2 regions of the Kitasatospora sp. NPDC088264 genome follow, and region 1 is predicted to be linked to the other one. Evidence: riboswitches for the same ligand, from Rfam matches in the RefSeq annotation. Region 1 holds a riboswitch; the other holds the start of a gene.
What was found. A riboswitch is a leader RNA that binds a small molecule or an ion and turns the genes downstream of it on or off. The one in region 1 is predicted to bind thiamine pyrophosphate.
Positions count from the first base shown of each region.

Region 2: it holds a riboswitch for thiamine pyrophosphate, as region 1 does, so the genes downstream of both, AB0O82_RS02590 (cytosine permease) here and thiO (glycine oxidase ThiO) in region 1, are expected to answer to the same signal.

Region 1 is NZ_JBFBIR010000012.1:119,709-124,114, reverse strand. It holds gene AB0O82_RS12795 (thiazole synthase) at 77-874, opposite strand; gene thiS (sulfur carrier protein ThiS) at 876-1,130, opposite strand; gene thiO (glycine oxidase ThiO) at 1,127-2,302, opposite strand; TPP riboswitch at 2,306-2,418, opposite strand; gene AB0O82_RS12780 (FAD-dependent oxidoreductase) at 2,503-3,711, shown strand; gene AB0O82_RS12775 (Rv2175c family DNA-binding protein) at 3,754-4,119, shown strand; gene thiE (thiamine phosphate synthase) at 4,119-4,406, shown strand, end outside.
Region 2 is NZ_JBFBIR010000002.1:140,306-144,711, reverse strand. It holds gene AB0O82_RS02595 (glycerophosphodiester phosphodiesterase family protein) at 1-470, opposite strand, end outside; gene AB0O82_RS02590 (cytosine permease) at 550-2,007, opposite strand; TPP riboswitch at 2,000-2,147, opposite strand; gene AB0O82_RS02585 (trypsin-like peptidase domain-containing protein) at 2,450-4,282, shown strand; tRNA gene AB0O82_RS02580 (tRNA-Ser) at 4,346-4,406, shown strand, end outside.

The DNA of each region.
Region 1 (4,406 bases):
GAGGACATCGCCTCCGGGCCCGGCTGTGCCCGGTTTGTGACACGGCACACGCGGGCGGGTGCCGTGCGCCAGGGCGTCAGAACGCCGGGTGCTCGCGGGTGTCCAGCTCCGCCCGGCCGGCCATCGCCGAGGAGGCCTCGGCGTGGAACCGGCGCGGGATGCGGCCGGCCCGGTGGGCGAACCGGCCCGCCTCGGCGGCGTGCCGCATCGCCTCGGCCATCAGCACCGGGTCCTGCGCCCTGGTCACCGCGGAGGCGAGCATCACCGCCGCGCAGCCCAGCTCCATCGCCAGCGCGACGTCCGAGGCGGTGCCGGCGCCCGCGTCCAGGATCACCGGGACGCCCGCGTCCTCCACGATCAGCTGGAAGTTGTGCGGGTTGCGGATGCCCAGGCCGGAGCCGATCGGCGAGCCCAGCGGCATGATCGCCGCGCAGCCGACGTCCTCCAGCTTGCGTGCCAGCACCGGGTCGTCGTTGGTGTACGGCAGCACCGTGAAGCCGTCGTCGACCAGGGTCTCGGCGGCGTCCAGCAGCTCGATCGGGTCCGGCAGGAGGGTCCGCTCGTCGGCGATCACCTCCAGCTTCACCCAGTCGGTGCCGAGCGCCTCGCGGGCCAGCCGGGCGGTCAGCACGGCCTCCCCGGCGGTGAAGCAGCCCGCCGTGTTGGGCAGCACCCGGATGCCGTTGCGGGTCAGCACGTCCAGGACGGAGCCCTGGGTGCCGGCGTCGACCCGGCGCATCGCCACGGTGGTCAGCTCGGTGCCGGAGGCCAGCAGCGCCCGTTCCAGGATCTCCAGGCTGGGTGCGCCGCCGGTGCCCATGATCAGCCGGGAGCCGAAGGACTCCCCGGCGATGGTCAGCAGGTCGTCAGCCATGTCAGCCTCCCTGGACGGCGGTGAGGATCTCGATCCGGTCGCCCGCCGACAGTTCCGTGGCCGGCCACGAACTGCGCGGCACCACGGCCTCGTTGAGGGCGGCGGCGACGCCGCTGTGGGCGGCGCTGAGGGTGGCCACCACCTCCGCGAGGGTGGTCGTGGCGGACACCCGGCGGGGCTCGCCGTTGACGGTCAGCCCGATCTCGGCCGGTGTGGTCTGGGCCGGTGTGGTCTGGGGTGGTGCGATCTCGGTCATGCGGAGGCCTTCGTGGTGGAGCGGTCGGGGGAGAACCGGGTGGGCGTGAACGGCTTTGCAAGCTCGGGGAGTTCGCCGGTCGCCAGGTACTCGGCGAGCAGGTCGGCGGTCACCGGGGTGAGCAGCACGCCGTTGCGGTAGTGGCCGGTGGCGGCGACCAGCCCGGGCAGCGCGGTCGGGCCCAGCAGCGGGGCGTTGTCCGGCGAACCGGGACGCAGCCCGGCCGAGGTCTCCAGCAGCGGGAGTTCGGTGATGCCCGGCACCAACTCGTGGGCGTCGCGCAGCAGTTCGTACACCCCGCCGGCGGTGACCGTGGTGTCGTAGCCCTGCTCCTCGGTGGTCGCGCCGATCACCAGCTCGCCGTTCTCCCGGGGCACCAGGTACAGGTGCTGTCCGCGCACCACCGCGCGGACGTTGCGGGACAGGAACGGCCGGTACGCCTCGGGGATTCGCAGCCGCAGGATCTGCCCCTTCACCGGGCGGACGGCCGGCAGCACGCCCTCCGGCAGCCCGGGCAGCCGGTGGCTGTGCGGGCCGGCCGCGAGCACCACCTGGTCGGCCCTCGGTGTCTCGCCGGTGCCGAGCCGGGCGCCGACCGCGCGGCCGTCCTCGACCAGCAGCCCGACGGCCTCGGCCCGGTGGAGCACGACCCCGGCGAGCTCGCAGGCGGCCACCAGGGCGGTCAGCAGCCGGCGGGGATCCACCTGGTGGTCGTCCGCGACGTGCAGGCCGCCGCGCACGCCGGGGGCGAGCATCGGCTCCAGCCTGCGGGCCTCCCGGCCGGTCAGCCAGGCCGAGTCCAGGCCGAGCCGCTGGTGGAAGGCGTGCAGCTCGCGCAGTTCCTCGCGGTCGTCGGAGTCCAGCGCGACGGCGATCGTGCCGCACCGGCGGTACCCGGTGTCCAGGCCGCCGCTCGCCTCGGTGAGCTCGGCGGCGAAGTCCCCGTACCGCTGGTTGGAGGCCATGCCGAGGCGCAGCAGCGGCTCCTCGCCGTACTGCAGCTCGGTGACCGGGGCGAGCATCCCGGCCGCGACCCCGGCCGCCCCGCCGCCGGGGGAGGGGTCGACCACGACGATGTTCCCCAGCCCGCGCTGCGCGGCGCGCCAGGCGACGGCGAGGCCGATGATGCCCCCGCCGATCACCAACACGTCGGCGTGGGTTTCCTCGGGCAAGCGTGACAAGGCTGCTCTTCTCCCTTCGCCGGAATGACCCGGATCAGGTTCGGACGGTCGCGGGCCGTGCCAGCCCGCCTCTCAGCCCGGTACGCCGGGCTCCCGTGATGGTGCCCCCACCATAACGCCGGGGGCGGGCCCGGCCGAAGGCCCGTACGTGGGGTGGACGGGCCGGTGGCCCCGGCAGGGCGCTGAGTACAGTGACGGGCGTGGCAGAGCTGAACGGAACGGATCAGGTGGTCGTCGTCGGGGCCGGGCTGGCCGGGGCGCAGTGCGCCCTGAAGCTGCGGCAGGGCGGCTGGCGGGGGCGGATCACGCTGGTCGGGGAGGAGCCGCACGCGCCGTACGACCGGCCGCCGCTCTCCAAGGACGTGCTGCTCGGCAAGGCCGACGCCACCACCCTGGACATCGACTACCCGCACCTGGGCATCGAACTGCTCACCGGCCGCCGCGCGACCGGCCTCGCCCCCGGAGTGCTGCACACCGACGCCGGCGACCTCCCGTACGACGCCCTGGTGATCGCCACCGGCGCCACCCCGCGCGCCCTGCCCGGCGCCGAGCGCGCGCACCTGCTGCACACCCTGGACGACGCGCTGGCGCTGCGTGCCCTGCTGCGGCCCGGCCTGCGGCTGGTGCTGGTCGGCGCGGGCTGGATCGGCGCCGAGGTGTCCACCGCCGCCCGCGCGGCCGGCTGCGAGGTGACGGTGGTCGAGGCGGGCCCGGCGCCCGTCCCCGGCGCGCTGCCGGCCGAGGTCGGTTCGGCGATGGCCGCCTGGTACGCCGAGGCCGGTGTCGACCTGCGCTGCGGGGTCGGCGTGGCCGCCGTCGAGGAGGGCGCGGTGCTGCTGGCGGACGGCTCGCACCTGCCCGCCGACGAGGTCGTGGTCGGCGTCGGCGCCCGGCCCGCGACGGGCTGGCTGGCCGGTTCCGGCGTCGAGCTGGACGGCACCGGCGCCGTCCTGGTGGACGGGCGGCTGCGCACCGGCCTGCCCGGCGTCTTCGCGGCCGGGGACTGCGTCAGCTACCCGTCCGCCCGCTCCGGCGCCCGGCTGGCCGTCCAGCACTGGGACCACGCGTTGCAGTCCGGCGAGGCCGTGGCGGCCGCCGTCCTCGGCGCGGACGCGCCGCCGTACGACCCGGTGCCGTACTTCTGGTCGGAGCAGTTCGGGCGGATGGTCCAGTACGCCGGGCGGCACGCCGAGGGCGACGAACTGCTGTGGCGCGGCGGCCCGCAGGACGCCTCCTGGACGGCGCTCTGGCTGCGCGACGGGGTGCCGAGCGCGCTGCTGGCCGTCGACCGGCCGCGCGACCTCACCCAGGGCCGCCGGCTGATCGAGCGCGGCACCGCGCTGGACCGGGCCCGCGCGGCGGACCCCTCGGTGCCGCTGAAGTCGGCGGTCGCGGGGTAGCGGCTGGTGCGCGGGGGGCTGTGGAGGTGGCAGTCTGGTGGCGTGAGTGAGATTGAAAGCAAGATCGAAGCCCTGGTTTCCGAGTGGATGTACCTGCCCGACATCTCGGAGCAGTGGGGGGTGCGCGTCACCGAGGTGCGCGACCTGGTCCGCAGCGGCGGGCTGATCGCCGTCCGGCGGGGCCCCAACAAGTCGCTGCAGGTCCCTGCGGCGTTCATCGACGGCCAGGGACTGGTCAAGCACCTGTCCGGCACCCTGACCGTGCTGCGCGACTGCGGGTACAACGACGTGGAGATCCTGGAGTGGCTCTTCACCGAGGACCCGTCGCTGCCCGGCAGCCCGATCCAGGCGCTGCAGGAGAACCGCGGCACCGAGGTCAAGCGGCGCGCCCAGGCGATGCTGATCTGATGGCGGCGGACACACCGCGCCGGCGGCTGGCCGACGCCCGGCTGTACCTGTGCACCGACGCCCGCCGGGAGCAGGGCGACCTCGCCCAGTTCCTGGACGCGGCGCTGGCGGGCGGGGTGGACATCGTCCAGCTCCGGGACAAGGGCCTGGAGGCCAAGCAGGAGCTGGCGGCCCTGGAGGTCTTCGCGGACGCCTGCCGCCGCCACGGCAAGCTGCTGGCCGTCAACGACCGCGCCGACGTCGCGCACGCGGCCCGGCCGGACGTGCTGCACCTCGGGCAGGACGAC
Region 2 (4,406 bases), on a different contig from region 1:
CTCGCGCCGATCTTGAAGCGTTCGAGCTTCCGCAGCAGTTCGGCCTCCACCCGGCCGCGGTAGCGCACCGGGTGCTTGGTCTCGATCGCCAGGTCCACCGGGCGGCCGCAGTCCACCACCAGCTCCAGCAGCCGCTCCAGCCGCAGCACGCCGCGCAGCTCGGGGTCGGTGCTGGGGCGGCCGGTCTTCCAGGCGCCGAAGTCGTACGCCTCCAGCTCGGCCAGCGTCATCGCCGAGACGGTGCCCTGGCCGTTGGAGACCCGGCCGATCCGGCGGTCGTGCACGCAGACCAGCTCGCCGTCGGCGGTCAGCCGGACGTCGCACTCGACCGCGTCCGCGCCCTCGTCGAGCGCGCGCCGGTACGCCGCCAGGGTGTGCTCGGGCAGGGCGTGCGAGGAACCGCGGTGGGCGATCACCTGGACGGGCGGCGTGGTGCGCGCCGCCGTCGAGGACGGGTCTGTGCTGGTCACGGGCCCCACGATAGGCGGCGGAAGTGACGCGCAGGCGAAGACGGCCCCAATCTGCGGGGCCGTCTTCGGTGTCGGTCGGTCAGCTCGGCGCCGTCCTGCGGGTCAGCGGGGTGAGCGCCCAGGTGACCAGCGCGGGCACCAGGAAGGCGAACAGCGAGGCGGACGTCCACTCCTGCGGGGTGAAGTGCAGGGCGTCCTGGGCGGAGGTCCAGAAGTCCGTCCACCAGCCGGCCACCGCGGTCGGCGCGATGAACTGGTAGACCGCGAAGCCCAGCACCCAGGGCAGCAGCATCAGGCGGCGCGAGGGCGCGTCGGCGGAGAGGTTCCAGCCGTACCGGCCGGCGCCGAAGAAGTAGTCCACCGCCAGCACCGCCAGCAGCGGCACGAAGACCGAGCCGATCAGACCGAGGAAGTTGGTGTAGGTGTCGGTGAACTTGTCGATCTGCAGTGCCAGCACGGTGATCAGCAGGCCGATCCCGCCGGTCAGCACCCGGCGGTCCACCTTCGGCAGCAGGTTCTGCACCGACATCGCGGTCGAGTACACGTTGGCGAAGGACTGGTCCGTCTCGCGCAGCACCAGCACCAGCAGGAACAGCCAGCCGGCCCAGACGCCGAGGAAGGAGTCGAAGATCCTGTTCGGGTCGCCGTCGGACTGCAGCAGGGCCATCAGGCCGAGCACGTAGCACCAGACCTGGGCGATCGTGTAGCCGGAGAAGCTGCCCCAGAACGCCGAGCGTGCGGTGCGCGAGTGCCGGGTGTAGTCGGCGGCCAGCGGGACGAAGGAGATCGACACCGCGATCATCGCGTCGGTGGCGCCCAGGAAGCCGTGCCAGTTGCCGGCGCCCGGGTCGGGCACCCCCTGGCGGCCCAGCTGGACGGTGAAGTACACCATCGCGACGGCGACCGCACCGGCCACGAAGCGGCGCAGCACCGCGATCGAGCCCAGCGGCCAGATGGTCAGCGCGGTGGTCAGCGCGCCCGCCAGGAGCACGAACAGCCAGCGGTAGCCGTCGGTGTGGGCGACGGTCTGCGCGCCCGCCGCGATCGTCAGCAGCTCGAACACGCCCCAGCCGACGCACTGGACGATGTTCAGCACCGTCGGGACATACGACAGCCGGGTGCCGAACAGCCCGCGCAGGTTCGCCATCGCGGGCGCGCCGGTACGGGCCCCGATCAGCGCGGCCACGCCGAGCATCGCGGTGCCGACCACGGTGCCGGCCACGATCGCGGTCACCGCGGCGGCCAGCGACAGCTCGCTGCCCTTGGCGCCGAGCACGGTCGCGGCGGTGGAGAAGCCGATCAGGCTGACGCCCAGGTTCATCCAGAGCGCGAAGTGGTCCCGGAAGCGCAGCGTGCGCGGCGGCTCGGTGTCCAGCACGAGCGGCGCCTCGGCACGCTCCGGGCGCTCCAGGACGGCGGTCGCCGTGCCGGTGGGGCCCGCGTGACCGCTGTCACCGCCGTGAGCGGTCGGGGACGGTTCGGGGAAACCCTTGGACGCGGGCGCGTCCGAAGAAGAGGATGGCGAAGCAGGCGACATGGCCGATACTCCCTACGCCGGCATTACCCGGACAGGTTCCGGCGGTCTGCGCCCCCTCGACGGTCCGCCCACGATCCCGTGGCGTACGGTCGACCAGCGCACTCTCAGCCTGGATGGTCCAAGCTCCCGCGTGTCAGTTGTGAGCGACAGGCTAACCGGCCCGGGGGTGAACGCCAAGGCCACGGGGTGTGCGGCCCGCATCGCGGGACGCCCGGCGGAGGTGGGGGAGCCTCCGGTCGTCGGCCTGGTCTTCGGTTCGGCCGTCGACTTGCTCGTCGGCTCGGTCATCGCTCGGTCGTCGGCGTAGGACAGCCTGGTCGGCGGCCCGGCTGTCGGCTGCGGCTAAGGATTCTTATGAGTTATTCAGAGGGGTCCTTACGGCAAACGAATCGGCAGTACGAAAAACTATGGTCCTTGGTTCTGTCAGCTATGGAGGTCGTTCGTGAGCACCGAGCGCGAGGTTGGGCCCACCGGGCCGCAGGGGGAGCAGCCCTCGGGCGGCCAGGCGGCGGCTGTTCCCGCTTCCGACGGCCACGCCTCGGGCGGGCACCAGCCGACACTGGCCTTCGGCCGGGTCCCCGAGCCCGGGGCCGCTCCGGCCGCCGAGGCCGCACCGGCTGAGGCCGCGCCGACGGAGGGCGTTGCGGCCGATGGTGTTCCGGCCGAGGGCGGGTACCAGCCCACCGTGGCCTTCACCAAGGTCCCCGCGCCGGAGGCGCCCCCGCAGACCCCGGCCGCGCCGGTCGTCGACGCACCGGCCGCCCCGGTCGACGCCGCCACCGGCTACATCGACGCGCCGCCGCCGGTCCTGCCGCCCGCCCCGCCGGTCCCGGCCGCGCCGGCGGCACCCGCCGCACCCGTCGCACCCGTCGCACCCGTCGCCGAGAGCCCGGCCCTGCCGCCGGGTGCCAACCCGTACGCCACCCCGGCCCACGGCGTCCCCGCCGCCGGCCCGCACGACCCGTACGGCACCCCGGCCGCCCCCGGCGCGCCCGCCGCGCACCCCGCGCCCGGCCACCACCCGTTCGGCGCCGGCCAGCCGCTCGGCGGCTGGGGTGCCTCCCACGACGCCGGCGGCGGCGCGGGCTACCCGGGTGGCCCGGCCGGACCGCTCGGCTACCCGGCCGACTACCCCGGCGGCCCCGGCGGCCCGCGCAAGAAGCGCGGCGGCCTGGTCGCCCTGATCGCCGCCGTCGCGCTGATCGCCGGCGTGGCCGGCGGTGCGCTCGGCGTGACCGTCGCGGACCGCAACGACAGCACCAGCAGCGCCGACGACCACCGCAGCACCACCGTCCAGGCCAGCAACACCCAGAAGAACGAGCCCGCTCCCGGCTCGATCGCCGGCATCGCGCAGAAGGCGCTGCCCAGCGTCGTCACCATCAAGGCGCAGGGCAACGGCGAGTCGGGCACCGGCACCGGCTTCGTCTTCGACACCGAGGGCCACATCCTCACCAACAACCACGTGGTCGCGCCGACCCTCAACGGCGGCAAACTGACCGTCAAGTTCGCCGACGGCACGTCCTACAACGCGTCCGTGCTGGGCCACGCCGAGGGCTACGACGTCGCCGTGGTCAAGATCGAAAACCCGCCGAAGAGCAAGCTGGCCCCGCTTCCGCTGGCCGACTCCGACAAGGTCAACGTCGGTGACGCCACCGTCGCGATCGGTGCGCCGTACGGCCTGGAGTCCACCGTCACCAGCGGCATCGTCAGCGCCAAGGACCGCCCGGTCGCCTCCGGCGACGAGACCGGCGGCCAGTCCTCCTACATGAACGCCCTGCAGACCGACGCCTCGATCAACCCCGGCAACTCCGGCGGCCCGCTGCTCGACTCCAGCGGCTCGGTGATCGGCATCAACTCGGCGATCCAGTCCAACGCCTCCGCCAACGGCCGGGCCGGCAGCATCGGCCTCGGCTTCGCCATCCCGATCAACCAGGCCAAGTGGGTCGCCGACACCCTGATCAAGACCGGCAAGCCGGTCTACGCCAAGCTCGACGTGCTGCGCAACGACGACTACAAGGGCGACGGCGCGCAGATCCAGACCCGCGACATCCAGGGCCAGCCGGCCGTCACCCCCGGCGGCGCCGCCGACAAGGCCGGTCTCAAGCCGGGCGACGTCATCACCAAGCTCGGCGGAGTGCCGATCGACAACGGCCCCGCCCTGGTCAGCCGGATCTGGACGCACAAGCCCGGCGAGACCGTCGACGTCGAGTACACCCGCAACGGCCAGCAGTTCAACACCAAGGTCACCCTCGGCCAGCGGGACGGCGACAGCTGACCCCCACCCGCACGAAACGGTGTGCACCGAACCCCGCCGGACCCGTTAGGCTGACCTCCGCCTGGAGAGCTGCCCGAGCGGCCTAAGGGAACAGTCTTGAAAACTGTCGTGCGGTGACCCCGTA